DNA from 3 places in the Streptomyces sp. WZ-12 genome. Region 2 is predicted to be linked to each of the others. Evidence: predicted binding sites of a transcription regulator. Region 2 holds the regulator's gene; each other region holds the start of a gene.
What was found. Region 2 encodes HrcA, which represses chaperone genes, less so after heat shock. Its sites were predicted from a motif close to TTNGCACTCNGNNNNNCNGAGTGCNAA; they were not measured.

Region 1: groES (co-chaperone GroES) is a predicted target of HrcA. The motif match lies at 7,594-7,620, and genes of this name have one in related genera.
Region 3: groL (chaperonin GroEL) is a predicted target of HrcA. The motif match lies at 8,442-8,468, and genes of this name have one in related genera.

What each region holds. Positions count from the first base shown of each region.
Region 1 is NZ_CP118574.1:5,135,475-5,144,881, reverse strand. It holds gene PV796_RS22360 (WhiB family transcriptional regulator) at 339-671, shown strand; gene PV796_RS22355 (LysR family transcriptional regulator) at 762-1,673, opposite strand; gene PV796_RS22350 (MOSC domain-containing protein) at 1,752-2,423, shown strand; gene PV796_RS22345 (SDR family NAD(P)-dependent oxidoreductase) at 2,512-3,285, opposite strand; gene PV796_RS22340 (hydroxyacid dehydrogenase) at 3,830-4,843, shown strand; gene groL (chaperonin GroEL) at 5,380-7,005, opposite strand; gene groES (co-chaperone GroES) at 7,140-7,448, opposite strand; gene PV796_RS22325 (FtsW/RodA/SpoVE family cell cycle protein) at 7,858-9,291, shown strand; gene PV796_RS22320 (class I SAM-dependent methyltransferase) at 9,369-9,407, shown strand, end outside.
Region 2 is NZ_CP118574.1:5,965,478-5,974,884, reverse strand. It holds gene PV796_RS25775 (nitronate monooxygenase) at 1-947, opposite strand, end outside; gene dnaJ (molecular chaperone DnaJ) at 1,035-2,171, opposite strand; gene hrcA (heat-inducible transcriptional repressor HrcA) at 2,172-3,188, opposite strand; gene PV796_RS25760 (MBL fold metallo-hydrolase) at 3,531-4,283, shown strand; gene PV796_RS25755 (DUF3097 domain-containing protein) at 4,386-5,219, shown strand; gene PV796_RS25750 (DUF1876 domain-containing protein) at 5,345-5,620, shown strand; gene hemW (radical SAM family heme chaperone HemW) at 5,756-6,988, opposite strand; gene PV796_RS25740 (SpoIIE family protein phosphatase) at 7,111-9,153, opposite strand; gene PV796_RS25735 (AMP-dependent synthetase/ligase) at 9,392-9,407, opposite strand, start outside.
Region 3 is NZ_CP118574.1:3,903,891-3,913,297, forward strand. It holds gene PV796_RS16395 (hypothetical protein) at 1-109, opposite strand, end outside; gene PV796_RS16400 (DUF4031 domain-containing protein) at 322-591, opposite strand; gene PV796_RS16405 (hypothetical protein) at 593-955, opposite strand; gene PV796_RS16410 (MurR/RpiR family transcriptional regulator) at 1,088-2,041, shown strand; gene murQ (N-acetylmuramic acid 6-phosphate etherase) at 2,298-3,263, shown strand; gene PV796_RS16420 (PTS transporter subunit EIIC) at 3,331-4,971, shown strand; gene PV796_RS16425 (DUF998 domain-containing protein) at 5,148-6,323, opposite strand; gene groL (chaperonin GroEL) at 6,654-8,279, opposite strand; gene PV796_RS16435 (cold-shock protein) at 8,736-8,939, opposite strand; gene PV796_RS16440 (MoaD/ThiS family protein) at 9,403-9,407, opposite strand, start outside.

The sequences.
Region 1 (9,407 bases), 830 kb from region 2:
TGGTACGTATCGTCACCTGGGCGATCGACGAACCCCTCGGACACCTGCCCGAGGGCTACCTCTGCCAACCGCCTCCGCACACTCAACGACGGTCACTCGAAAGAGTTACGGCTTCGGCGACCGAGTTCAGCACGCTCCGTGAGGAGCCGGATACGCAGACGACTCACTGAGCTGCCGGCATCCGCGCGTGCACCCTATGCCCTATTTGGCTCTGTTTCTTCCATTTTCACGCTGACTGCGACTAGATTCGCAATGAGTCATATTTACATCTACTTAGACAGTAGATGTACCGTCGTGAGCACCGAGCCCGATACGCATCGCTTTCGAGGGGACAAGCAATGGCAGATTTCTCCCGCCTCCCGGGCCCGAACGCAGACCTCTGGGACTGGCAGTTGCTGGCCGCCTGCCGTGGCGTGGACAGCTCGCTCTTCTTCCACCCCGAGGGCGAGCGAGGAGCGGCCCGCAGCGCGCGGGAGGCGTCGGCGAAGGAGGTCTGCATGCGCTGCCCCGTGCGGGCCCAGTGCGCGGCGCATGCACTGGCCGTCCGCGAGCCCTACGGAGTCTGGGGCGGCCTCACCGAGGACGAGCGCGAGGAGCTCATGGGCCGGGCCCGCCACCGGATGGTCCCGGCGAGCTCACTGCCCGGCCACGCGAGCATGCCGGGCGCCTGACCGTCGCCCCGTAGCAGTCAGCGAAGAAACGTTCCTGCGTAACTCACGACCGCGCACCGCGGGACCCCGCCCCTCCGGAGCCCGCGGCCGTCAGCGCCCCGGCGCCTGGGCGAGCTGGTCCAGCATCGCCCCGACCGCGGGCACATGCGCCAGATCCGGCAGCGTCAGCGCGACGATCTCGCGGTGCACGGCCGGCTCCATCCGCACCGCCGTCGCCCCCTTGGGGCGCACCGACTCCAGCGTCAGCTCGGGCAGCGCCGCGACCCCGAGACCCGCCCCGACCAGCCCGATCACCGCCGGATAGTCATCGGTGGCGAAGTCGATCCGCGGCGTGAACCCGGCCCCCTCACAGACCTCGACCAGATGCGTCCGGCAGCGCGGACAGCCCGCGATCCACGGCTCGTCGGCCAGGTCCGCGAAGCGGGCGGCGCCGGCCCGCGCCAGTCGGTGGCCGTCCGGCACCAGCCCGACCAACCGGTCCGACAGGACCGGCCGGACCACCAGGTCCTCCCACTCCGCACAGGCGGACGGGTCCGCGCCGCGCACCTCCGGATACCGGAAGGCCAGCGCGATCTCGCAGTCCCCGTTGCGCAACAGCTCGATCGAGCGCGGCGGTTCGGCCTCGTCCAACGACACCCGGACCCCCGGGTGCGCGGCCCGCATCCTGGCCAACGCCGTCGGCACCAGCGTCGAACTGCCCGACGGGAACGACACCAGCCGCACCCGCCCCGCCCGCAGCCCCGCGATGGCCGCGACCTCCTCCTCGGCCGCGGTCAGCCCCGCCAGGATGCCGGCCGCGTGCCGCACCAACGCCCGGCCGGCCTGCGTCAGCCGCATTTCCCGCCCGGTCCGCACCAGTAGCGGCGTCCCGGCGGACTGCTCCAGGGCCTTCATCTGCTGACTGACCGCGGGCTGGGTGCAGCCCAGCTCCCGCGCGGCGGCGGAGAAGGAACCGGTCTGGGCGACGGCGCGCAGCACCCGCAGATGACGAGCTTCGATCACCCCTCAAGCATAAGTCCGCCTTGGATACTCCGCGAAAAACGGAATGCCGGCTTTAGCTTGATGTCCTACCGTGCGGCCATGAACGCGAAGCTGCTGACCGTGAACATCGGGCGGGCCACCCCGTCCGCGCACACCAAAGCCGAGGGTGGAACGGGCATCGACAAGCGCCCCCTGGACGGGCCCGTCGCGGTGGCCGCCCCCGGCCCCAAGGGCGTCGGCGGCAGCGGCCTCGCGGGCGACGCGGTGGTCGACCGCCGCCACCACGGCGGCGACGACCAGGCCGTCTACGCCTACGCCCGCGAGGACCTCGACGACTGGCAGCGCGAACTGGACCGCGAACTGGCCAACGGGGCGTTCGGCGAGAACCTCACCACCACCGGCGTCGACATCACCGGCGCCCGCATCGGCGAACGCTGGCGGATCGGCCCCGAGGTGCTCCTGGAGATCACCTCACCGCGCATCCCCTGCCGGACGTTCCAGGGCTGGCTGGACGAACGCGGCTGGATCAAGCGGTTCACCCAGGCCGCCGTGCCCGGCGCGTACCTGCGCGTCCTGGAAGCCGGCGAGATCCGCGCCGGCGACCCCGTACGCGTCGAGCACCGACCCGACCACGACATCACCGTCGCGCTGATGTTCCGCGCCCTCACCACGCAACGCGACCTCCTCCCCCGCCTCCTGGAAGCGGGCGCGCCCCTCCACCAGGAGGCACGGGCCTCGGCGACCAAGTACGCGGCGCTGGCGACGAACTGACGCTGCGACACCTCAGGGGCGACCCGCCGCCTGACGGGTCGCCCCTGAGGAGCACCCTCCGAGTCCCCTCCCGGGAGGCCCAACTCCCCTACTTCGGGCCGTACTTCCGCCCCGTACGGGAGGTGAGGCCGCCGAGGACGCCGCGCGGGGCCAGCTTCACCGCGCCCATCAGGGCCTTGTAGCGCGGGTCCGGGATGGAGAGCGACTTGCCGCGCGCCAGGTCCTTCATGGCCGCGTCCACGAGCCGGTCCGCGTCGAGCCACAGCCAGCCCGGAATGTTGTCCGTCCCCATGCCGGCCCGTTGGTGGAACTCGGTCCGCACGAAGCCCGGGCACAGCGCCATCAGGCGCACCCCGCTGCCGGCCAGGTCGCGCGCCGCGCCCTGGGTGAACTGCACGACCCACGCCTTGCTCGCGCCGTACGTGCCGCGCGGGACGAACGCCGCGACCGACGCCACGTTGACCACGGCGCCGCGGCGCCGCTCGCGCATCCCGCGCGCGGCCGCGGTGGTCAGCCGCAGCACCGCTTCACAGTGCACCTTCAACATCGTCAACTCGTCGGCCATCGGGACTTCGAGGTACTCGCCCTTGTTGCCGAACCCCGCGTTGTTGACCAGCAGGTCCACCGGGTGCTTCGGGTCCGCCAAACGGGCCTCGACGGCGGCGATGCCGTCCTCGGTCGCGAGGTCGGCGCTCAGCACCTCCGCCTCGATCCCATGCCGGTCGTGCAGTTCGGTGGCCTGTTCCCGCAGCCGCTTCTCGTCGCGCGCCACCAGCACCACGCTGTGCCCGTCACTCGCGAGACGGCGGGCGAATGCGGCGCCGATGCCGGCTGTTGCTCCTGTGATCAGTGCAGTCGTCATACCGGAACGGTAGCGGGGCTGACGGACTTCCCACGCTCGCGGCCACCGTGGCGTTCCCCTTCCGCCGGGGCCGGTGGGTTGGTGGTGGGCGGGGTGGGGGGCGGGGGGTGGGGTGGGGTGGGGTGGGGTGGTTCGTGGCGGCCGTGGCGGCGCGCTGTTAGCTGCCCCGGTTTTGTGGCTGGGGTGGCCTCGCCCAATCTTCGGCGGGCGGGGGGCTGAGGGGCTGCCACTCAGCCCCCCTGCCGTGGGCGACTTTCCCGCCGTCTCGGCCGGGGGGGGGCGGCCACGCGGTCGCGTCCCCTGGCGCAGCGCGCGCCCGACCACCCCGGCCGGCCCGACGGCTGACCCAGTGCCCGCACCGCTGACCACCCACGGCCCGCCCCGTCATCCCCAGCCCTCCCCCCACCCCTCACCCACCGATTACAATCCGTAACGGAACGTGGAACTCCCCACGGCCTCGCGTTCGTTGCCGGATAAGAGGAGGCGGCGGCGCACAAGGCAGCGGACCGCGCCCGGCACGGCGGGGCGAGAGAGGAGTCGCGAGATGCGTCCTGACGTGCTTTTGGCCATGGGGCCGGGGGTCGCGGAGAGGCTGCTCGGGGAGGCGCAGCGGACCCGACTGGAGGGGCTGGCCAGGGCGGATTGCCGGCTTGTCGCGCGCGAGTTGGCCGCGCCGGACCCCGAGGTGGCCGCCGCCCTCGCCGAGGCCGAGGTGTTGCTGACCTGCTGGGGCGCCCCGCCACTCACCGCCGAGGTGCTAGCCGCGGCGCCCCGGCTGCGGGCGGTCGTGCACGCGGCAGGTTCCGTCAAGCAGCTTGTGACGGCGGCCTGTTGGGAGCGGGGCATCGCGGTCAGCTCGGCCGCGGCCGTCAACGCGTTGCCGGTGGCCGAGTACACCCTCGCCGCCATCCTGTTCGCGAACAAGCGCGTGTTGCACACCGCCCACCGCTACCGCGCCCTGCGCGGCCGGCCCCACGACTGGCTGCGCGAGCTGGACGGCGCCGGCAACCACGGCCACACCGTCGGCATCGTCGGCGCCTCCCGCATAGGCCGCCGGGTCATCGAATTGCTACGCCCGTTCGCGCTGCGGGTGTTGTTGTTCGACCCGTACGTGGACGACGAGGAGGCGGGGTTGTTGGGCGTGCGCCGCGTTCCGTTGGCGGAGTTGTGCGCGGGGAGCGATGTGGTGAGCGTGCACGCCCCGGAGGTGCCCGCGACCCGGCACCTGATCGGCGCGCGCGAGCTGGCCCTGATGCCCAACGGGGCGACGCTGATCAACACCTCGCGCGGCTCGCTGATCGACGAGGCCGCGCTGGTGGCGGAGGTCTCCAGCGAGCGGATCGCCGCGGTGCTGGACGTCACCGAGCCCGAACTGCCGCCCGCCGACTCGCCGTTGTACGCGTTGCCGAACGTGCTGCTCACCCCGCACATCGCCGGTTCGCTGGGCACCGAGCTGCACCGGATGGCCGACCACGCCCTGGACGAGCTGGAGCGGTACGGGAAAGGACTGCCGTTCGCGACCCCGGTGCATCGGGAGGAGCTGAACCATTCGGCCTGACGAGCCGTCGCGATCCGTCACAAATTGCTGTGAACCATCACAAGTTGCTGTGAACCGTTGCGAGCCATGATGAGTCATCGCGAGATTCCGCGAGATACCGCAAGCCCGATAAGACACCCAAAGCCGACAGGACGCCCCCGGTCAGGTCCTGACGGCAAGGACCTGTTGGCCAGGCCCTGATGGCAAGGGCCTGAATCCGACGGCAACTTGGCCGGGCGAGAAGCCGGCGAAAGTCCTGGACGAGAACCTGATGCGAGACCCGGACGAGAGCCCGACGAGGACCCGACGGGAACCTGACAAGGCCCTGGCAGGGCCCGGGTGGGCCCCGGACAGGACAGGGCCCGAGAACAACAGGCCCTCGGTGTCATCGGTGAGGTGCGAGTCGGCAGACAGGCAGGCAGACAGGCAGGCCGTCAGCAGGTGAACCGTTGGCCGCGCGCGGGCAGCGCGCCAACGGGCGAGGCCCGGCCCCCCGGTGAGTGGGGGCCGGGCCTCGGGTGCCGGCGCGGGCGTGGCCGGCGGGTGTGCGCGGGGTGTTAGTGCGCGTGGCCGTGACCGTGGCCGGCGGCCGGGGCCTCTTCCTCTTCCTTCTTCTCGACGACCAGGGTCTCGGTCGTGAGCAGCAGGGAGGCGATGGAGGCGGCGTTCTCCAGGGCGGAGCGGGTGACCTTGACCGGGTCGATGACGCCGGCCTTGACCAGGTCGCCGTACTCGCCGGTGGCGGCGTTGAAGCCGTTGCCCTTGTCGAGCTCGGCCACCTTGGAGGTGATCACGTAGCCCTCAAGGCCGGCGTTCTCGGCGATCCAGCGCAGCGGCTCGACGGCGGCGCGGCGGACCACGGCGACACCGGTGGCCTCGTCGCCGTCCTTGCCGAGGTTGCCGTCCAGGACCTTGACGGCGTGGACGAGGGCGGAGCCACCACCGGAGACGATGCCCTCCTCGACCGCGGCGCGGGTCGCGGAGATGGCGTCCTCCAGGCGGTGCTTCTTCTCCTTGAGCTCGACCTCGGTGGCCGCACCGACGCGGATCACGCAGACGCCGCCGGCCAGCTTGGCGAGGCGCTCCTGGAGCTTCTCGCGGTCCCAGTCGGAGTCGGTGGCCTCGATCTCGGCCTTGATCTGGGCGACGCGGCCCTGGACGTCCGCGCTGTTGCCGCCGCCGTCGACGATGGTGGTGTCGTCCTTGGTGATGGTCACGCGGCGGGCGGTGCCGAGCACGTCCAGGCCGACCTGGTCGAGCTTGAGGCCGACCTCTTCGGCGACGACGGTGCCGCCGGTGAGGGTGGCCATGTCGCCGAGCATCGCCTTGCGGCGGTCGCCGAAGCCGGGGGCCTTGACGGCCACCGCGTTGAAGGTGCCGCGGATCTTGTTGACGACGAGGGTGGAGAGGGCCTCGCCCTCGACGTCCTCGGCGATGATCAGCAGCGGCTTGGAGGCGCCGGCCTGGATGATCTTCTCCAGCAGCGGCAGCAGGTCCTGGATGGAGGAGATCTTGCCCTGGTGGATCAGGATGTAGGGGTCGTCGAGGACGGCCTCCATGCGCTCCTGGTCGGTGACCATGTACGGCGAGAGGTAGCCCTTGTCGAAGGCCATGCCCTCGGTGAAGTCCAGCTCCAGGCCGAAGGTGTTGGACTCCTCGACGGTGATCACGCCGTCCTTGCCGACCTTGTCCATCGCCTCGGCGATGAGCTCGCCGACCTGGGCGTCCTGGGCGGACAGCGCGGCCACGGCGGCGATGTCGGACTTGTCGTCGATCGGGCGGGCGGTCGCCAGCAGGTCGTCGGAGACGGCCTTGACGGCGGCGTCGATGCCCTTCTTCAGGGCGGCGGGAGAGGCACCCGCGGCGACGTTGCGCAGACCCTCGCGGACCAGAGCCTGGGCCAGCACGGTGGCGGTGGTGGTGCCGTCACCCGCGATGTCGTTGGTCTTGGTCGCCACCTCCTTGACGAGCTGGGCGCCGAGGTTCTCGTACGCGTCCTCGACCTCGACCTCGCGGGCGATGGTGACGCCGTCGTTGGTGATGGTCGGGGCGCCGAACTTCTTGTCGATCACGACGTTGCGGCCCTTGGGGCCGATGGTGACCTTGACCGTGTCGGCCAGCTTGTTCACGCCGCGCTCAAGGGCGCGACGGGCGTCCTCGTCGAACTTCAGGATCTTCGCCATGGGTGCTTCAAGTCCTCTCGTTGCGATCGTCGGCCTCGCCGCCGTGACCGCTCTCGCGAAAACGAACTGCGCCCCTGCCCCGGTCGGTGAGAACGCGGGAACCAGGGGCGCAGATCAGGGCAATTCCGGGTGACTTACTTCTCGACGATCGCGAGCACGTCGCGCGCCGAGAGGACGAGGTACTCCTCGCCGCTGTACTTCACCTCGGTGCCGCCGTACTTGCTGTAGAGAACGACGTCGCCGACCTTGACGTCGAGCTCGACGCGCTTACCGTCCTCGAAGCGACCCGGACCGATGGCCAGGACGACGCCCTCCTGGGGCTTCTCCTTCGCGGTGTCCGGAATGACCAGGCCCGAGGCCGTGGTCTGCTCGGCGTCGAGCGGCTGGACCACAATGCGGTCCTCAAGCGGCTTGATGGCAACCTTGGAGCTGGCGGTCGTCACGATCCGACCTCCCCCTTCGGAGATCTCACGGGGTTAACTGTCTGAGGTGGCGACCAGGTGGATCCGTCGTCGCGGGTGCCGGACCTGCCCGTCGCTGTGTTGGCACTCTCCGTCGGGGAGTGCCAACACTGAGACTATGACGCCGTTAGCACTCGGTCAAGCGGAGTGCCAGCGCGGCGGAGACGCGTACCGTGTCTGCTGCCGGTCGGCCGGGCGTGGAGTCGGACACACCTTCCCGCTCGGCCGCAACCAGGCCCGTGGCTGCCCCGTCTTGTCCCCGGGACCGCTGACACCGGGCCGCGACCCGGCCGCCCTGCGGCCCTGACCCATCGATGGCGGAGGAACCGTGCGTGGACTGACCAGCGCTCCCCGGGATTCCGGGGGACCGGAGAGCGACGCCGAACGCACCATGACGTTCGCCGCGCTGGCCCAGGCCCCGAACCGTCGGCGGACTGAGGCCTGGCTGCTGGGCTTTGTGGTGCTCATCACCGTCTTCGGCTACGCCTACACCGAGTTGTCCATGAAGGGGCAGCTCCCCGGCGGGCTGGCCGGCTTCGCGGTGAGCATGTTCTTCATCGCGCTGGTGCCGCACCTGGTCGTCCGCCGGTTCGCGCCGCGCGCCGATCCGCTGATCCTGCCGTTGGCGACCATGCTGACCGGGATCGGGCTGGTGCTGCTGCACCGGCTGGACATCACCTACGCGGAGAAACCCCGGCTGAAGATCGCGCAGGCGGCGACCGGGCAACTGGTGTGGACAGTGATCGGGGTCGCGGTCTGCATCGTGATCCTGATGGTGCTGCGCGATCACCGGTTCCTGCAGCGCTACATCTATCTGACGATGGCCGTCGCGCTGGTGCTGTTGATGGCGCCGGCGTTCTTCGGCGCTGACCAGTTCGGCGCCAAGCGCTGGATCATGGTCGGGCCGCTGTCGATGCAGCCCGGCGAGTTCGTGAAGATCATGATCGTGGTGTTCTTCGCGGGCTATCTCACCGTGAACCGCGATGCGTTGGCGCTGTCCGGGCGCCGGGTGATGGGCATGCAGTTGCCGCCGGGCCGGCAGCTCGGGCCGATTTTCACGATCTGGGTGATCAGCCTGCTGGTGCTGGTCTTCGAGCGCGACCTGGGCACCTCGCTGATCTTCTTCGGCGTCTTCGTGATCATGCTCTACATGGCCACCGAGCGCACCAGTTGGGTGGTCTGCGGTCTGCTGATGGCCGTGGTCGGCGCCGCCGTCGTCGGCTCGACCGAGCCGCACGTCAAGGGCCGTGTGATGGCCTGGCTGCACCCGATGGACATCTTCCTGCCGGAGAACAAGCGACCGCCGGGCCTGATCTCCGACCAGGCCGCCCAGGCACTGTTCAGCTTCGGCAGCGGCGGCATCGGCGGCACCGGGCTGGGCCAGGGCCACCCCGAGCTGATCGGCTTCGCCGGCAACAGCGACTTCATCCTCACCACCGTCGGCGAGGAGCTGGGCCTGGCCGGGGTGATGGCCGTGCTGCTGCTCTACGGGCTGCTGGCCCAGCGCGGCCTGCGGGTGGGCCTGACCGCCCGCGACCCGTTCGGCAAGCTGCTGGCCGTCGGCCTCGCCGGTGCGCTGCTGCTCCAGGTCTTCGTCGTCACCGGCGGCGTCACCGGGCTGATCCCGCTGACCGGTAAGGCCCTGCCGTTCCTCGCCAAGGGCGGTTCGTCACTGGTCGCGAACTGGGTGATGGTGGCGTTGCTGCTACGGGTCAGCGACAGCGCCCAGCGGCGCCGGGAGCCGGTCCGTCCGGCCCCGGAGCGGCCGGACGCGGACGCCACCCAACGGGTGCCGCGGATCACCGGGAACGAATCCGGGGCCTGACGACGCCAGGACCGCCCCCGTGCCGGCCCGCGGACCATCCGCGGGCCGACGCGGGCGCGTGGCCCACAATGGTGCCGATGACCGACCTCGACACCTTCTCCGCACTGCTCGCCCCC
Region 2 (9,407 bases):
GCGTCGCCCGCCTTGGCGGCGGCCTTGCGGACCGGGGAGGTGAGGTAGTGCACGGCCGGGTAGGCGGCCGGGGCGTACGGGCCGTGCTCGCGAAGGAAACGGTTCACCAGTCCGCGGGCCGGCCGCCCGGAGAACGCCCTGGTCAACTCGGTATGGGTGAACAGGGGGTTGATCAACGCCTGCTTGTGCAGCGGGTGGGCGCCGGACTCGGGGGTGATCAGGAAGGCGGTGCCCAGCTGCGCCATCGTGGCGCCGGCGGCCAGCACCGCGGCGATCTGGGCGCCGCGCATCAGCCCGCCGGCGGCGATCACCGGGATCTGCACCGTCTCCCGCACCTGCGCCAGCAGCGCCACCAAACCCAGCCCGGCGCCGGTGCCGTCGGCGTGTGGGTCGTCCCGGTGGGTGCCCTGGTGGCCGCCCGCCTCCACGCCCTGCACGCACACCGCGTCGGCCCCCGACCACTGCGCGGCCTGCGCCTCGGCGGCCGTGGTGACCGTGACGATGGTGTACGTACCGACCTTGGCGAACGCGTCGAGGACCGCCCGCGAGGGGCATCCGAAGGTGAAGGAGACCACCGGCACCGGGTCGTCGCGGAGGATCGCCAGCTTGGCCTCGTAGCCGTCGTCGGCGGGGGCGTCCGCGTCGCCGAGCTCGGTCTCGTACCAGGTGGCCTCGCCGGCGAGTTGCTCGCGGTAGACCGCGACGGCGGAGGCGTCGGCCAACGGGGGTTGCGGCATGAAGAGGTTGACGCCGAAGGGCCGGCCGGTCAGCCCGCGCAGTTGCTTGATCTCCTGGTACATGCCGTCGGCGGTCTTGTAGCCGGCCGCCAGGAAGCCGAGGCCGCCGGCCTCGCAGACGGCGGCGGCCAACTCGGGTCCGGAGCCACCACCCGCCATCGGGGCCTGCACGATGGGGTGGCGGCAGAGATCGGTGAGCGCGGTGGGCATGCCCACATCGTGTCACGCCCCTCGCCCTGCCCAGAACCGGGGCGACGGCCGCGGGAAACCCCCTGACCACCGCCCCGACCCGTGCGCCTACCGCCCGTTGAACGCGTCCTTCAACCGCGAGAACAGCCCCTGTTGCCCGGGCTGGAACTGTCCCTGCGGGCGCTCCTCGCCGCGCAGCTTGGCCAGCCGGCGCAGCAGTTCCTCCTGCTCGGGCTCCAGCTTGCTCGGGGTCTGCACCTCGACGTGGACGATCAGATCGCCGCGGCCGTTGCCGCGCAGGTGGGTCACGCCGCGGCCGTGCAGCGGGATCGACTGGCCGGACTGGGTGCCGGGCCGGACGTCGACATCCTCCATGCCGTCGAGCGTCTCCAGGGGGCACTTGGTGCCCAGCGCCGCCGCGGTCATCGGGATGGTGACCGTGCAGTGCAGGTCGTCGCCGCGGCGCTGGAACACCGGGTGAGGCAGCTCGTGGATCTCGACGTAGAGGTCGCCGGCGGGGCCGCCGCCGGGGCCGACCTCGCCCTCGCCGGCCAACTGGATCCGGGTGCCGTTGTCGACACCGGCCGGGATCTTGACCGTGAGGGTGCGGCGGGAGCGGATCCGGCCGTCGCCCGCGCACTCCGGGCACGGGGTCGGGACGACCGTGCCGAAGCCCTGGCACTGGGGGCAGGGTCGGGACGTCATGACCTGGCCCAGGAAGGACCGGGTGACCTGCGAGACCTCGCCGCGGCCGCGGCACATGTCACAGGTCTGCGCCGAGGTGCCCGGCGCGGCGCCCTCGCCGCTGCACGTGGTGCAGACGACGGCGGTGTCGACCTGGATGTCCTTGGTGGTGCCGAACGCGGCCTCGCTCAACTCGATTTCGAGGCGGATCATCGCGTCCTGGCCGCGGCGGGTCCGCGAGCGCGGGCCGCGCTGCGAGGCCGTGCCGAAGAACGCGTCCATGATGTCGGAGAAGTTCCCGAAGCCCGCGCCGAAGCCGCCCGCGCCACCGGCGCCGCCGGCCTGCGAGAGGGGGTCGCCACCGAGGTCGTAGACCTGCTTCTTCTGCGGATCCGACAGGACCTCGTAGGCGGCGTTGATCTCCTTGAACCGCTCCTGGGTCTTGGGATCCGGGTTCACATCCGGGTGGAGCTCGCGCGCCAGCCGCCGGAAAGCCTTCTTGATCTGGTCCTGCGAGGCGTCACGGCTGACGCCGAGGACCGAGTAGTAATCCGTGGCCACTTACGACTCCGCGAGGATCTGTCCGACGTAACGTGCCACTGCGCGTACCGCTCCCATCGTTCCGGGGTAGTCCATGCGGGTCGGTCCGACCACGCCCAATTTCGCGACGGCCTCGTCGCCCGAACCGTATCCGACGGTGACGACCGAGGTGGACGTCAGGCCCTCGTGAGCATTCTCATGCCCGATGCGTACGGTCATGCCCGAGTCGTTGGCCTCCCCGAGCAGCTTGAGCAGCACCACGTGCTCCTCAAGGGCTTCCAGCACCGGCCGGATGGTCAGGGGGAAATCATGCCCGAAGCGCGTCAGATTGGCGGTGCCGCCGATCATCAACCGCTCTTCGGTCTCCTCCACCAAAGTCTCCAGCAACACCGACAGTACTGTCGATACGGTGGCCCGGTCGTCCTGTTCGAAGGATTCCGGGAGATCCTGCACGAGCTGCGGGACGTCGGTGAAACGGCGGCCGACGATCCGGCTGTTGAGCCGGGCGCGCAGGTCCGCCAGGGACGTCTCGCCGAACGGCGTCTGGCAGTCGATGAGCCGCTGCTCGACGCGGCCGGTGTCGGTGATCAACACCAGCATCAGCCGGGCCGGGGCCAGCGCCAGCAGCTCGACGTGCCGGACGGTGGACCGCGTCAGGGACGGGTACTGCACCACCGCGACCTGTCGGGTGAGCTGCGCCAGCAGCCGCACGGTGCGGCCCACCACGTCGTCGAGGTCGACGGCGCCGTCCAGGAAATTCTGGATCGCCCGCCGCTCGGGGACGGACAGCGGCTTGACGCCGGCCATCTTGTCGACGAAGAGGCGGTAGCCCTTGTCGGTCGGGATCCGGCCGGCGCTGGTGTGCGGCTGGGCGATGAAGCCCTCGTCCTCCAGGGCCGCCATGTCATTGCGGACGGTGGCCGGGGAGACGCCCAGCTTGTGGCGCTCGGTGAGGGCCTTGGAGCCGACCGGCTCCTCCGTCCCTACGTAGTCCTGGACGATGGCGCGCAGCACTTCGAGCCTGCGTTCACTGAGCATTTCCGCCACCTCCAGTCGGCCGTCCCGCCGGTCGTCTCTTCACTGGCACTCACCTGGCCCGAGTGCCAGACCCGCAGCCAGTGTACGGCCGGGCGGAGCGGATACAGCAAGGGCGGGCGCACTGAGGGCTTACCCACCACCGCCTGATCCGACCCGGGGCCGCCCCGGAGAGTTCCCTGAGCGATCCCTTGGAAATCCCTTATACGACGGCTCGTTGGCGCTCCGGGCCCGCGCCACAGGCGCATCGCGGTGCGCCCCACGAGGTGCTCGTGCCCGCCGGCTTTCCGCCGGGTTTCCACCGGGTGCGGGGCAACGCTATCGCGGGGGCGCTAGCGTCCTGCCATGCGCACCACTTGGGAAGAGGCCGGCTGGGAGCGGCTCGGCACCGGCGTCGTCCGGCGCCGGATGCCCGGCTGGGACGAGACGATCGGCATGATCGCCGGCGCCGGCGGGGTGTTGCTCGTCGACACCGGTCCGACCCTCGCCGCCGGGGCGGAGCTGCGCCGCACGGTCCGCGGGGTGCTGGGCCGCGATGTGACGCATGTCGCGCTCACCCACCCGCACTTCGACCACGTACTGGGCACCGCGGCCTTCGCCGGCGTCGAGGTGTACGGCGCGGCGGGGGTGGCCGGGCTGCTCCGGGACGGCGGGGAGGCGCTGCGGCAGGACGCGGTCCGGCACGGCGTGGCCCCGCAGGCCGCCGCCGAGGCCGCGGACCACCTGGTCGTCCCGCGCCACCAGGTGGACGACCGAACGACCCTCGACCTCGGCGACCGGGAGGTGCTGTTGGCCGCCGTCGGCCCCGGTCACACCGCCCACGACCTGGCCGTCCTGGTACCCGGCCGGCCCGGTGAACGGGACGTCGTCTTCTGCGGCGATCTGGTGGAGGAGTCCGGCGAGCCCCAGGCGGGTCCGGACGCGGTGCCCGGGCGGTGGCCCGCCGCGCTCGACCGGCTGCTGACGCTGGGCGGCGAGGACGCCCACTACGTGCCGGGGCACGGCGCGGTGGTGGACGCGGCCTTCGTCCGCGCGCAACGGGACGCCCTGGCCGCTCGCTTCGGAACCGCCAACTCGCCCCGCCACGACCGCCGTTGACCTCGCACTCTTCCCGGTGTGCACACCGGCCCACCGCCCGTGGCGCCGCTCCTCCCCACCCGACCGACCGTCCGATCCCCGACCCGTAGGGAACCAACCCCCATGCACAGCAGGCACTACAGCCCCGACCTCACTCCCCCCTGGAAGAAGCCGAAGCCGGTGCCCGAGGTGCCGGCCGATCCCGGGCTGGTCGTGGAGGAGGTGGCCACGGGCTACTGCGGCGCGGTCATCCGGTGCGAGAAGACCGCCGAGGGCACGACGGTGACCCTGGAGGACCGCTTCGGCAAGCAGCGGGTGTTCCCGATGGCGCCGCGCGGCTTCCTCCTGGAGGGCCGGACCGTCACCCTCGTCCGGCCGCCGGCCCGCCCGGCGGCGAGCGGGCCGGCGCGCACCGCCTCCGGTTCCCTCGCGGTCCCCGGGGCCCGCGCCCGGGTCGCCCGCGCCGGCCGCATCTACGTGGAGGGCCGGCACGACGCCGAGTTGGTGGAGCGCGTCTGGGGCGACGACCTACGGATCGAGGGCGTCGTGGTGGAGTACCTGGAGGGCATCGACGACCTCCCGGCCATCGTGGCGGCGTTCTCCCCCGGCCCGGACGCCCGCCTCGGCGTCCTGGTGGACCACCTGGTCCCCGGCTCCAAGGAGTCCCGGATCGCGGCGTCGGTGACGGACGGGAACGTGCTGGTCGTCGGCCACCCGTACATCGACGTGTGGCAGGCGGTGAAGCCGTCGTCGGTCGGCATCGCGGGGTGGCCGCAGGTCCCTCGGGGCCAGGACTGGAAGACCGGGGTGTGCCGGGCGCTGGGCTGGCCGGAGAACACCGGCGCGGCCTGGCAGCGGATCCTGTCCCGGGTGCGGTCGTACAAGGACCTGGAGCCGGCGCTGCTGGGTCGGGTGGAGGAGCTGATCGACTTCGTGACGGCGCCGGAGGGCGCGTGACGGCGCGGAGGGCTCCGTGCCGGCGGCCGGCGCCCTAGGGAGGGCAGGGCGCCGCCCCGGTGCACGTCGTGCGCGGGGGCGGTGGCGAGCGCACTCTGGTAGCAGCGATGCCGGAGGTGACCGCCATGTTGAAGACCGCTGTCGGATGGCATGTCGAGATGGAATTCGAGGAGGACGTCCACCGCACCCGGGCCGCCGCGATGGTACGGCTGCCGGACGGGACCGAGGTGCGGTCCCATGGTTATGCCAGCCGCCATCCCGCCGACGGGAACCAGCCCCGGGTCGGCGAGGAGGTCGCGGGGGCCAGGGCCCTCAACGACCTGGCGATGCAACTGCTGACCAAGGCCCACGACGAGATCGACTCGGCGTCGGGCCGGTCGTCCCGCCCGTTGACGCACTGATCGAATCGAGGAGTCGGGGGGTGACGCCTTGGCCCTCGACGCGTCAACGCCCTGAGCCGTGGTGAAGTCCCCGGCGCCTTGGGGGCGTTGGGGGACGGGGCACGGGGTTCGAGAGCGAGCGGGGCGACCGGGGTGTCAGTCCACCAGGTCGCGGACGACCGCGTCCGCGAGGAGCCGGCCGCGGAGCGTCAGCACCGCCCGCCCGGCCTCGTACGGGCCGGGCGCCAGGAGGCCGTCGGCCAGCGCGCGGGCGGCGGCGCGGGCGCCCGCGGGGGCGAGGAGGTCCAGCGGGCAGCCGGCGGCGAGCCGGAGCTCCAGGAGGATCCGCTCGACGCGGCGGTCCTCGTCGGCCAGCACCTCGCGGCCGGCGCCCGGTGAGCGGCCCTCGGCGAGGGCCTGGGCGTAGGCGGCGGGGTGCTTGACGTTCCACCAGCGGACGCCGCCGACGTGGCTGTGCGCGCCGGGTCCGGCGCCCCACCAGTCGGCGCCGGTCCAGTACAGCTCGTTGTGGCGGCAGCGGGCGGCCTCGGTGGTGGCCCAGTTGGAGACCTCGTACCAGGAGAAGCCGGCGGCGGTCAGGCGCTCCTCGGCGATCAGGTAGCGGTCGGCGTGCACGTCGTCGTCGGTCATCGGGACCTCGCCGCGGCGGATCCGGCGGGCGAGTTGGGTGCCCTCCTCGACGATCAGGGCGTAGGCGGAGATGTGGTCCGGGCCGGCGGCGGTGGCGGCGTCCAGGGAGGCGCGCCAGTCGTCGTCGGACTCCCCGGGGGTGCCGTAGATCAGATCGAGGTTGACGTGCGCGAAGCCGGCCGCGCGGGCCTCGGCGACGCAGGCTTCGGGGCGGCCCGCGGTGTGCGTGCGGTCGAGGATCTTCAGGACGTGCTGGCGGGCGCTCTGCATGCCGAAGGAGACGCGGTTGAAGCCGCCCGCGCGCAGCTCGGCGAGGTAGCGCGGATCGACGGACTCCGGATTGGCCTCGGTGGTGATCTCGGCGTCGGGCGCCAGGCCGAACTCGTCGCGCAGCGCGGCCAGCATCCGGCCGAGGTCGGCGGCGGGCAGCAGGGTCGGGGTGCCGCCGCCGACGAAGACCGTCTGTACGGGACGGGGGTCGTCGCCCAGTACCTTGCGGGCCAGCCGGACCTCCTCGACGAGGGTGTCGGCGTAGTTGTCGCGGGAGGCCAGGGCGCCGCCGCGGCCGCGCAGTTCGCTCGCGGTGTAGGTGTTGAAGTCGCAGTAGCCGCAGCGGGTGGCGCAGTACGGCACGTGCAGATAGAAGCCGAGGGGGCGCTCGGCGGCGCCGGTCAGCGCATGGCGGGGCAGCGCCCCGTCCTCGGGCATCGGCTCACCATCTGGCAGTGCGGAAGGCATGGGGTCCATTGTCCGTCATGCCGGAGGGTTCCGGTTCGGGGTCCGGAATACCTCCCCCGCCCGCCCGGTTGTGGCCCCGCAGGGGGCCCTCGCACCCCCTACGGGACCCGTTCGACCGCCCCCTACGGGCGCCCACCCCCGCCCGCCGCCTGGAGCACCATCAAGGCCAGGTCGTCGTCGGGCGGGGTCGGCCCGAAGGCGTGGACGGTGCGGCGGATGTGTTCGGCGATGGCCTCGGCGCTGCGGCCGGCGGTCGCGGCGAGCGCGCCGGCCAGGCCGTCCTCGTCGTCGAAGAGCCGCCGGCCGCAGCGCCGCTCGGTCACCCCGTCGGTGACGCACAGCAGGGTCTCCCCGGGGCGCAGGTCGAAGGACTCGCTGACGTAGACCGCCTCCTCGACGACGCCCAGCAGCATCTGCGGCGCCGCCACGACCCGGACCGCCCCGTCGGTGCCGAGCACCAACGGGAGCGGGTGGCCGGCGCTGGCCAGGGTGCAGCGGGCGCCGCCGGTGCCGCCGCCGTACGGGACGATCTCGCCATAGAGGAGCGAGAGGAAGCGGGCCTGTTCGCCCTCCTCGCGGATCTCCACGGGGGACTCCGCGCCCGCGCCGGCCGCCGCCACCGCCGCCGCGACCGCCGCGACGGAGTCCGAGGCTTCCCTGGCCATGGTCTTGTTGAGCCGGTCGAGGACCTCGGAGACGCCGAAGCCGTCGCGGGCCAGCAGCCGCAGCACGGGGCGGGCGAGTCCGGTGACCGCGGCCGCCTCCGGGCCGCTGCCGCAGACGTCGCCGAGGGCGAAGCACCAGCGGCCGTCGCCGGCCTCGAAGAGGTCCCAGAAGTCCCCGCCGGCCCAGGCGCCCTCCCGCGGCTCGTAGACCACCGCCGACGCCACCCCGGGGACCCGGGCCCGCCCCTGCGGCAGCAGCCGGCGCTGGAGGACCCGGCTGATGCGTTCCTGGCGGCTGTAGGCGCGGGCGGTGGCGACCGCGCGGGCGGCCCGGCGGCACAGGTCCTCGATCAGCGCCACCGCCCCACCGGGGAACCGCCGCAGTCCGGCCCGGCCAAGCAGTACGGTGCCCAGCCGCCGGCCGCCGGTGACCAGCGGGCAGGCCAGCGCCGCGCCGTCGAACTCCCCGTCGCCGACCGGCCCGTCCGGCCACGGCCAGGGCACCGGCACCGGCCGGTTGCCGGCGGCGTCGGTCCTCAGGCCGGGCGGCTCCTTCTCCAATGCGGTGCGCAGCGCGTCGATCCGGCCCTCGTACATGTGCCAGACACGGGCGAGCCGCGGCGCCTCGCCGTCCTCGGTGAGGCCGCGGCCGGGGGCGCCGCCGTCGCCGTCGTGCAGCCACACCGCGCACCAGTCGGCGAGCCGCGGGACGATCAACTGGGCGGCCAGCGAGGCGACCTGGTCGGCGTCGAGCTGCCCGGAGAGCAGGTCGGACGCCTCCGCGAGGAAGGAGAGCGCACCGCTGTCGACGCCCCCGCGGCCGGGGTCCGGCCGGTCCTCGGGCGGGGCGGGGCGGCGCGGCACCGGGGCGAGGAGTTCGGAGGTCCGCAGGGCGCGCCGGAACGCCTGGCCGCCGTGGGCGTCCGCGGTGGCGTAGGCGTCGCAGGCATCGTCGACGGTGTCGGGTTCCGGCCAGCTCGCGTCGGGGCCGCCGACCGGCAGGCGGAACCACACCGTCTTCATCGCCCGCCGGTAGGTGACGCCCCAGGCTTCGGCGACCGCGCTGATCAACCGGAGCCCGTGGCCGCCGCCTTCGGGGGCGCCGGTGTCCTCGCGGGCCCGTACGGGCTGGGTGGGGTGCCGGTCGGAGACCTCGACGACCAGGCCGGGGCGGGGCGGTTCCTCGGGGGCGGCGTCCGGGAGGTCGTCGGGGTGCGGCAGCGACTCCTCGGCGGGGTCGAGCCGGCAGAGGAGCTCGACGGTGGTGCCCGCGTGCACCACCGCGTTGGTCACCAACTCGCTGACCAGCAGCACCGTTTCGTCCGCCAGCCGCTCGGTGAGGCGGTCGGCGCCGGGCAGGCCCCGCGCGCGCCAGTCGGCGAAGGCGGCCCGGACGAACTGCCGCGCGGCCGCCGCGGCCCGCGGGTCCCCGGGCAGCGTGGCACGCAGGGAGCGGGCGGCGGCCCCTGCGATGTCGTTCCGTCCGGCCGTAGTTGTCATCCTCATTGAGCAACTCCCGAGCGGTTCCCCAGCGGCGCCGGATGCGCCTCCCGTCAGGGTGACAGAACGAGCGCGCTCATAAGCGGTGAGTCACGGAAGTGCGTGGTCAGAGGTGGTGACGCGGCTGACGCATGACGTGATCGGTGGCCCCGGACCTCCCTGGGGGCGACGGCGGACGGGGTGCGGTGCGGGGCGGCGCGGGCCCGCCGGGGCGTGCGCCCGCACCGCGCCCTCCCGGCTACGCCTCCCGCGCG
Region 3 (9,407 bases), 2.1 Mb from region 2:
CGAAGTCGATCAGCGCCGACTTCACACCGTCGACCAACTTCTCGTCGTCTCTCCAGCGGCCCTTCCCACCGCTACGCCCCGCACCGGGACCGTTCTCTGCGTCTCCCACGACGCCTCCCCCTCTCCCCGGCTGCTCGCCGGACTACCAACCCAGCCTCTCGGCCGGCCTCTCCTTGCCCACGGCCGTGGCCGCGCGGGACCACCCCCGCGAACGTCACAGCCACCCCTCCCCCGAATCCCCACAAGCACACGTCGCGCAACCGCCCCACCGCACGGCCACTCCACAGACGCCCCAAGCCCGCCCGTCACACGCACACGCCGTCACCCGGTGCGCCGCCCCTTCGGGCGTCGCAGGCCCGCATCCGTGAGCCGGCGGACCAGCTCCTTGGAGCCGATCTCCAACGCCCCCGCCCGCACGGCATCGTCGTACCGCTCGGCCGGCAGGTCGTAGTGGTCGCGCTCGAAGGCGCGCCGCGGCGCGCCTATCGACGCCGCGAAACGGTGCAGTTCGTCGAACGACCGGTCACTCACCAGGTGCGACCACATACGACCGTGCCCCGGCCAGATGGGCGGGTCGATGTAGAGCGTCACCTCAGTCCCCCGCCGGCGCCCGCAACCGCCCCACCGGGGCGACGGACACCGCCGTCTTCGGACACACCCAGTGCGGGTCCGGGCCCAACTCCGGCTCCACGTCGAGCGCGTGCGGGTCGCCGCCCTCCGTGCACACCGGGCACAGCGGCCACCGCCCGTAGCGCTCCAGCAGTGCGTCCTGTACGTCCTGCGCTATCAACCCCGCGACGAACGAGGCGCCCTCAGGCCACTGCTCCACCCACCATCGGCGATGCGTCACCGCATCCTCGACGAGCGAGACGATCTCTGCGTCCGCGACGTCGTCTGCCACCAGGTCGGCGAGCACCAGCGCTCGCGCGGCGTGCAATGCCTGTTCCAGCTCCATGACCTCATTCTCGCGCGAGCAGCCGACCGGGCCGAAGTTATCCACAGGCTGGTCGCCAACGCCGCCACGGTCCGTCCACAGGCGTCACGGAGGGTGTTGACGCGCCACCGGCGCTGAAAATAGCTTTCAGTCATGAACAGTGCAGTGAAGGAAACTTTCAACGACCGCAGGTCGACTCCGGCACCGGCCCCGCCGGCGGCCGCGCCGGCCCCACCCGCCCCCGCGGCGCTGGCCGCCAAGGTCCGTACGCTCGCGCCGACGATGACGCGCTCCATGCAGCGCGTAGCGGAGACGGTCGCCGGCGACCCGGCCGGCTGCGCCGCCCTGACCGTCACGGGCCTCGCCGAGCGCACCGGCACCAGCGAGGCCACCGTCGTGCGCACCTCCCGCCTCCTCGGCTACCCGGGCTACCGCGACCTCCGCCTGGCCCTGGCCGCCCTCGCCGCGCAGCAGGCGACCGGCAGCGCGCCCGCCGTGACGGCCGATATAGCGGTCGACGATTCCCTGATCGATGTCATCGCCAAGTTGGCGCAGGAGGAGCGGCAGTGCCTCGCCGACACCGCCACCGCGCTGGACGTGACGCAGTTGGAGGCGGCCGTCGCCGCCCTCGCCTCCGCCCGCCGGATCGACGTCTACGGAATAGGAGCCTCCAACCTCGTCGCCCAGGACCTGGTCCAAAAGCTGCTGCGCATCGGCCTGATCGCGCACGCCCACTCCGACCCGCACCTCGCCGTCACCAACGCCGTGCAGATGCGGGCGCGCGACGTGGCCATCGCGATCACTCACTCCGGCCGCACGACCGACGTCATAGAGCCGCTGCGGGTCGCCTTCGAGCACGGCGCGACGACGATCGCCATCACCGGCCGCCCGGACGGTGAGATCGCCGCCTACGCCGACCACATCCTGACGACGTCCACGGCCCGCGAGAGCGAGCTGCGCCCCGCGGCCATGTCCTCCCGCACCAGTCAACTCCTCGTCGTCGACTGCCTCTTCATAGGCGTCGCCCAGCGCACCTACGAAACGGCCGCCCCCGCCCTCTCCGCGTCATACGAGGCCCTGGCCCACCGCCACAACCCCCGCCACTGACCGGCCGGCCCCGCGCAGTGGGCTTCGTACCGCGGGCCCCGAGGCGGCACGTACGGGCATCACGACACCCCGGGCGAGCCAGCCGAAAGCGCGGCACACCCACCGTCGGGCAGACGCACACCCATCGACAGGTGGCTGCGCACCCACCAACGGGCAAATGCACGCCCACCAGCGACGGAAAGAGCGAAGGCAACCCACCAACACCAGCCGCACCACCACTCACCACCCCGTCCCACCCCACCTCCAAGGAGCCCCCATGCCACCCACCGACCCCAACTACACGGCCCTGCGAACCCAGTTGGAGTCCCTCACCACCGAGGCGTTCCGCCCCGAGCTCTCGGACATCGACCGCCGCCCGACCCTCGACATCGCCCGCCTGATGAACGACGAGGACGCCACCGTCCCCGCCGCCGTCGCCGAACGCCTCCCGGAGATCGCCGCCGCCATCGACGCCACCGCCGCCCGTATGGCCCGCGGCGGCCGCCTGATCTACGCCGGTGCCGGTACGGCCGGCCGCCTCGGCGTCCTGGACGCCAGCGAATGCCCGCCCACCTTCAACACCGACCCCTCCGAGGTCCTCGGCCTGATCGCGGGCGGCCCCACCGCCATGGTCACCGCCGTCGAAGGAGCCGAGGACAGCAAGGAGTTGGCCGCCGGGGACCTGACCGCGCTGGCCGTAGCCGACCGCGACGTCGTCGTCGGCATCTCCGCCTCCGGCCGCACCCCCTACGCCGTCGGCGCCGTCGAGCACGCCCGCGCCATCGGCGCCCTGACCATCGGCCTGTCCTGCAACGCCGACTCCCCCCTCGCCGCGGCCGCCGAGCATGGCATCGAGATCGTCGTCGGCCCCGAGCTGATCACCGGCTCCACCCGCCTCAAGGCGGGCACGGCGCAGAAGTTGGTGCTCAACATGATCTCGACGATCACCATGATCCGCCTGGGCAAGACCTTCGGAAATCTGATGGTTGACGTCCGCGCCTCCAACGACAAGCTACGGGCCCGCTCCCGCCGCATCGTCGCGCTCGCCACCGGGGCCTCCGACCTGGAGATCGAGGCCGCCCTCACCGAGACCGGCGGCGAGGTGAAGAACGCCATCCTCGTCCTGCTCGGCGGCGTCGACGGCCACGAGGCCGGCCGCCTCCTCGACACCTCCAGAGGCCACCTCCGCACCGCCCTCCAGTCCTCGCGCACCCCCGCCACCGGCCACCCTCACCACAACTGACGCCCAGCCCCCATCCGCCAACCCACCACCCCTCCCCTCCCGTTGACCACACAGCAAGGCACCGCCCATGACCGAAGAAAAGCACCGCGCCACCGCTGCCGCGCTCCTCCCCCTCGTAGGCGGCGCCGGCAACGTCACCTCCGTCGCCCACTGCATGACCCGCCTCCGCCTGGGCATCAAGGACCGCTCCCTGGTCCAGGACGACGCCCTCAAAGCGCTCCCCGCCGTCCTGGGCGTCGTGGAGGACGACACCTACCACATCGTGCTCGGCCCCGGCACGGTCGCCCGAGTCACCCCCGAGTTCGAACGCCTCCTCAACGAGCCCCCGGCCCACGCCCCCACAACCACGCCCACCCCTCCAACCACACCCGCACGCACACCCACACCCACACCCACACCCACACCCCAGGCAACCAACGAATCCGCCGCCACCGACCTAGCCGCCCGGGGCGCCGCCCTCAAGGCGCGGCAGAAGGCCCGCAACGCCACCCCGGTGAAGCTGTTCCTCCGCCGCATCGCCAACATCTTCGTGCCGCTCATCCCCGCCCTCATCGGCTGCGGCATCATCGCCGGTCTCAACGGCCTGCTCACCAACGCCGGTTGGCTGCCCTCCCTGGTCCCGGCCCTGACGGCCATCGCCTCCGGCTTCATGTCCCTGATCGCGCTCTTCGTCGGCTACCACACCGCGAAGGAGTTCGGCGGCACGCCCGTCCTCGGCGGCGCCGTCGCCGCCGTCACGGTCTTCCCGGGCATCGCCCACGTCACCGCGTTCGGCCAGCAGTTGGCCCCCGGCCAAGGGGGCGTCCTCGGCGCCCTGGCCGCCGCCCTGCTCGCCGCCCAGTTGGAGAAGCACTTCCGCAGACGCATCCCCGAGGCGCTGGACGTCCTCCTCACCCCCACCCTCACCGTCCTCCTCACCGGCCTGGTCACTGTCTTCGGCCTGATGTGGGCCGCCGGTGAGATCTCCACCGCCATCGGCACCGCCGCCACCTGGCTGCTCGCCCACGGCGGCGCCATCGCCGGCCTCCTCCTCGGCGGCCTCTTCCTCCCCCTGGTGATGCTGGGCCTCCACCAGGCCCTCATCCCCATCCACACCACCCTGATCCAGCAACAGGGCTATACGACCCTGCTCCCGATCCTCGCCATGGCCGGCGCCGGCCAAGTGGGCGCCGCCCTCGCCCTCTACGCCCGCCTCCGCCGCAACCACTCACTCCGCACCACGATCCGCTCCGCCCTCCCCGCCGGCTTCCTCGGCATCGGCGAGCCCCTGATCTACGGCGTCTCGCTCCCCCTCGGCCGCCCCTTCATCACTGCCTGCCTCGGCGGCGCGTTCGGCGGCGGCTTCATCGGCCTGTTCAACCAACTCGGCGACGCCGTCGGCGCCACCGCCATCGGCCCCTCCGGCTGGGCGCTCTTCCCGCTGGTCAAGGGCAACCACCCACTCACCACCACGATCGCCGTCTACGCCCTCGGTCTCCTCATCGGCTACGCCGTCGGCTTCGTCGCCACCTACTTCTTCGGCCTCAGCAAACAACAACGCACCGACCTCAATACCCCCAACACCCCCAACAATCTCGATGTGCTCAACGGCCTCAACACCCCCACCAGCGACCCGGCCACACCCCAGCACACCGACGCAAGCACCCACGACGCCCTGCGGCCCACCGCCCCCGAAGCTCGAACCACGGCGCTCAAAGGCACCGGATAGCCGCCCAACCCCTCACCCACCGCGCTCCGAAGCCCCCTTCGCTCCAAACCGACCCCCGCGGAACCGGCCCTCCCAGAGCCAACCCCCTCAGCACCGAACCCCCACGGCCCGGCCCCCTGCCGACCCGGCGCCTCTCGATCCGACACCTCTCGACCGCGCTCCTCCGGGCCCAACTCCTATGAGCCGGTCCCCTCTCGCCCCGTCCCCTCCGGTCCAGATGTCTCCCACCCTGCTTCCGCCGGACCGGATCCCTCCCCACCAGGCCCACGCCCGCGCCCAGCAGGTCCACGCCCGCCTCCAAGGAGTTCGCCCTCCGGCCCGAGAGGCGCGCCCTCGCGCCCAGGAGGTGCACTCCCCAGCCCGAGAAGCCCCCCTTCAAGTCCCCCTTCCCCTCCGGGAAGTTCACTCTCGCGCCCAAGAGAACCGCCCTCCCGCTCAGGAAGCACACCCTCCCCGCCAAGAGAACCGCCCTCCCGCCCAGCAAGCACTCCCTCCCCGCCACGACGGCCGCGCTCCGGCCCGGGAAGCGCGCCGTCCTCTTCACCGAGCTCGCCCACTCGCCCCAGAGGTTCGCTTCGGCAGGCGCGCCTGAGTCCTTCCACGTACCGCTCCCAGCGGCCGTCCCAGTGGCCGGCCCAGCGCCGACGCCGGCGCACCGAGCGCCCCAACTCCGCGGCCAGCAGGGCGAACCACACGCCCACCAGCATCAGATGGACCCGCTGCGGTACGCCGTGCCAACCGGGGTGGCCCAGGAGCGGACCGACGGTGAGGATCGCGGCGGGCATGGCCACGGCCAGGACGCGCGGCCCCCAGCGGCGGACCAACGGCATCGGCGGCCGTTGCACCGCGGCCGCGCGGCTCAGGCCCGCCATCGAGGCGAAGAGGAAGAAGTGGGCGAGGGCGCTGGTTGCGGTGTGCCAGGGGTGGACGGGCTCGCAGCCGGGCTCCAGCGAGGGGGCGCAGGTCATCGGGAGCAGAACGTCGGCCAGCGAGGAGAGGCCGAGGCCGGCCAGTGCGAGCCAACCCGCGCGGGCCCAACGGCCGTGCCCGGCGGGCGTGCTGCGGGCGAGCAGGGCACCCGCGATGACGAGGAGCGCGCAACCGCTCTCCAGGGCGCCGAAGAGGACCCGGAACCGCTGGTCAGCGGCGTAGAGCTCGCTGACGTAGGAGTGCCGGGGGTCGAGGCCGGTGGGGAGCCGGAATTCCAGCAGCCACCAGTTGTAGAGCAGGGCGGCGGCGCCGAAGAGGACGGCCGCCGTCGCCTCCCGGCCGGCGTAGTGGGTGGTGGGCGCGACCACGGGCTCGTAGGCGGTGCGGTCACCGGTCCGCGTGGGGTTCGGGACGTTCGGCACGGGCGGTCCTGTTCCGGGTGGGGGGCGGGGGCCTAGTGCGAAGGTTCTCCCCGGCATGGCCCTCCACGTAGGAGCGCCGGGTGGAGGCGCGCCGAGCCGCCACCCGTCAGGCCGAACCGATCCCCTGAACGCGGTATCCGGCCGTGCCCGCCCACGGGTTTGACGTCCCGTCAGCGTGCCGGCGGAGTGCGCCTGCCGTAAGGACCGTCAGCCATACGGCCCGAGGGCCCGTGGGACGCGGGCGCCGGATACAACGCCGCCGGGGCGGCACCCCCTTGGAGGGAGGTGCCGCCCCGGCGAACGGAACGGACGAGATCAACCAGAGGTCGATCAGAAGTCCATGTCACCGCCCGGCATGCCGCCCGGCGCGCCGGCAGCGGCGGCCTTCTCCGGCTTGTCGGCGATGACGGCCTCGGTGGTGAGGAACAGCGCCGCGATGGAGGCGGCGTTCTGCAGCGCGGAGCGCGTCACCTTGGCCGGGTCGATGATGCCCTCGGCGATCATGTCGACGTAGTCGCCGGTCGCGGCGTTCAGGCCGTGACCCGGGGTCAGGTTGCGCACCTTCTCCACGATGACGCCACCCTCAAGGCCGGCGTTCACGGAGATCTGCTTGAGCGGGGCCTCCAGGGCCAGCTTCACGGCGGCGGCACCGGTGGCCTCGTCGCCGTCCAGCTCCAGCTTCTCGAAGACCGAGGAAGCCTGCAGCAGGGCCACGCCACCACCGGCGACGATGCCCTCCTCGACGGCCGCCTTCGCGTTGCGAACGGCGTCCTCGATGCGGTGCTTGCGCTCCTTCAGCTCGACCTCGGTCGCGGCACCGGCCTTGATGACGGCCACGCCGCCGGCCAGCTTCGCGAGGCGCTCCTGGAGCTTCTCGCGGTCGTAGTCCGAGTCGCTGTTCTCGATCTCGGCGCGGATCTGGTTGACCCGGCCCTGGACCTGCTCGCTGTCGCCGGCACCGTCGACGATGGTGGTCTCGTCCTTGGTGATGACGACCTTGCGGGCGCGGCCGAGCAGGTCGAGACCGGCGTTCTCCAGCTTGAGGCCGACCTCCTCGGAGATGACGGTGCCACCGGTGAGGATGGCGATGTCGCCGAGCATGGCCTTGCGGCGGTCACCGAAGCCGGGCGCCTTGACCGCGACGGACTTGAAGGTGCCGCGGATCTTGTTGACGACCAGGGTCGACAGGGCCTCGCCCTCGACGTCCTCGGCGATGATCAGCAGCGGCTTGCCGGACTGCATGACCTTCTCCAGGAGAGGCAGCAGGTCCTTCACGTTGCCGATCTTGGAGTTGACGATGAGGATGTACGGGTCCTCAAGCGCCGCCTCCATGCGCTCCATGTCGGTCGCGAAGTACGCCGAGATGTAGCCCTTGTCGAAGCGCATACCCTCGGTGAGCTCCAGCTCCAGACCGAAGGTCTGGGACTCCTCGACGGTGATGACGCCTTCCTTGCCGACCTTGTCCATGGCCTCGGCGATGAGCTCGCCGATCTGCGGGTCGGCGGCGGAGATGGACGCGGTGGAGGCGATCTGCTCCTTGGTCTCGATCTCCTTGGCCTGGTCGAGCAGCGCACCGGAGACGGCCTCGACGGCCTTCTCGATGCCGCGCTTCAGGGCCATCGGGTTGGCACCGGCGGCGACGTTGCGCAGGCCCTCGCGGACCAGCGCCTGGGCCAGGACGGTCGCGGTCGTCGTGCCGTCACCGGCGACGTCGTCCGTCTTCTTCGCGACCTCCTTGACCAGCTCGGCGCCGATCTTCTCGTACGGGTCCTCCAGCTCGATCTCCTTGGCGATGGACACACCATCGTTGGTGATCGTGGGGGCGCCCCACTTCTTCTCAAGGACGACGTTGCGGCCCTTGGGGCCGAGGGTGACCTTGACGGCGTCGGCGAGCTGGTTCATACCGCGCTCAAGGCCGCGCCGCGCCTCCTCGTCGAACGCGATGATCTTGGCCATGTGAAGTGGTCCCTCCGGACTGATGGGGGTACCCCCGACTCGAACCAAGCCGAGCTTGGGGGAGGAAGCTCCGGACCGTGCTGGCGCCCGCGACGGACGGCCTGCGTGCCGTGCGGTTCCTTGCCCCACCCGGCCTGCGGGCCTCACCGACCCGGTCCACATTCAGCACTCTCACGAGGAGAGTGCTAACGCAATGATTAGCACTCGCACCCATCGAGTGCAAGCGGCATGGGAGATGTCTGCCCCGGGGATGACGGTCGGGCGACGGGTGGACGCGGGCGCCCGACCGGTGGCCACCCGGCTCGCGGGGCCACCCCTGCCACCGTGCGCGCGCCCCGCGCGCCCGCGTAGCACGGCGGGACGGGGCCGAACTCCGGGCCCGGGAACAGCAGAAGACCCGCAACCCCGTGCGCGGGGGTGCGGGCCTTCTTCCCAACGATGCGGTCGGTCGCCGCCTCAGGCGGCGACCCGGACCATGTCCGCCTGTGGCCCCTTCTGGCCCTGCGAGATCTCGAACTCGACCCGCTGACCCTCCTCAAGGGTGCGGTACCCGTCCATCTGGATCGCGCTGTAGTGGACGAAAACATCCGCACCACCGTCGACCGCGATGAAGCCGTACCCCTTCTCCGCGTTGAACCACTTGACGGTGCCCTGAGCCATGCCTAACTCCCCTATTACTGGCCCTTGCACAGGACCGCACTCCGCGGACCCGGGTCAGACCTCACCCCTGGGAATGGTCCGTGGGGTGTGCGCCGGAACGCGTCGACCGCCGCTGAATGTATCTGGACCGATGCCCAGCGCAACAGGTCAATCGGACGAGAATTCTGGAGTCAGGGAAACGGCCGTATGCGCTCAAATGCCGTTATTCCAGAGCAAGTCGGGCCAGGAATAAGCCACACAGACGACAAATTGCGCACACAACTTGCGCACAAGTCACCGCGATCTCATATGCGTTCGGCATGCACGCGGAGATAAACGGAGGGGGATCGCCTCAATGGTATCCCCTTTCACCACACGGAATTGCCCCATCCGTTTGGCACGGACGGGGCAATTTCCGGACACCACCGGGACAGAGTTGGCGCAATTTCGATCTGCGCGCTCCGCGCGGGGCGGTCGAGGGGCCTCAGC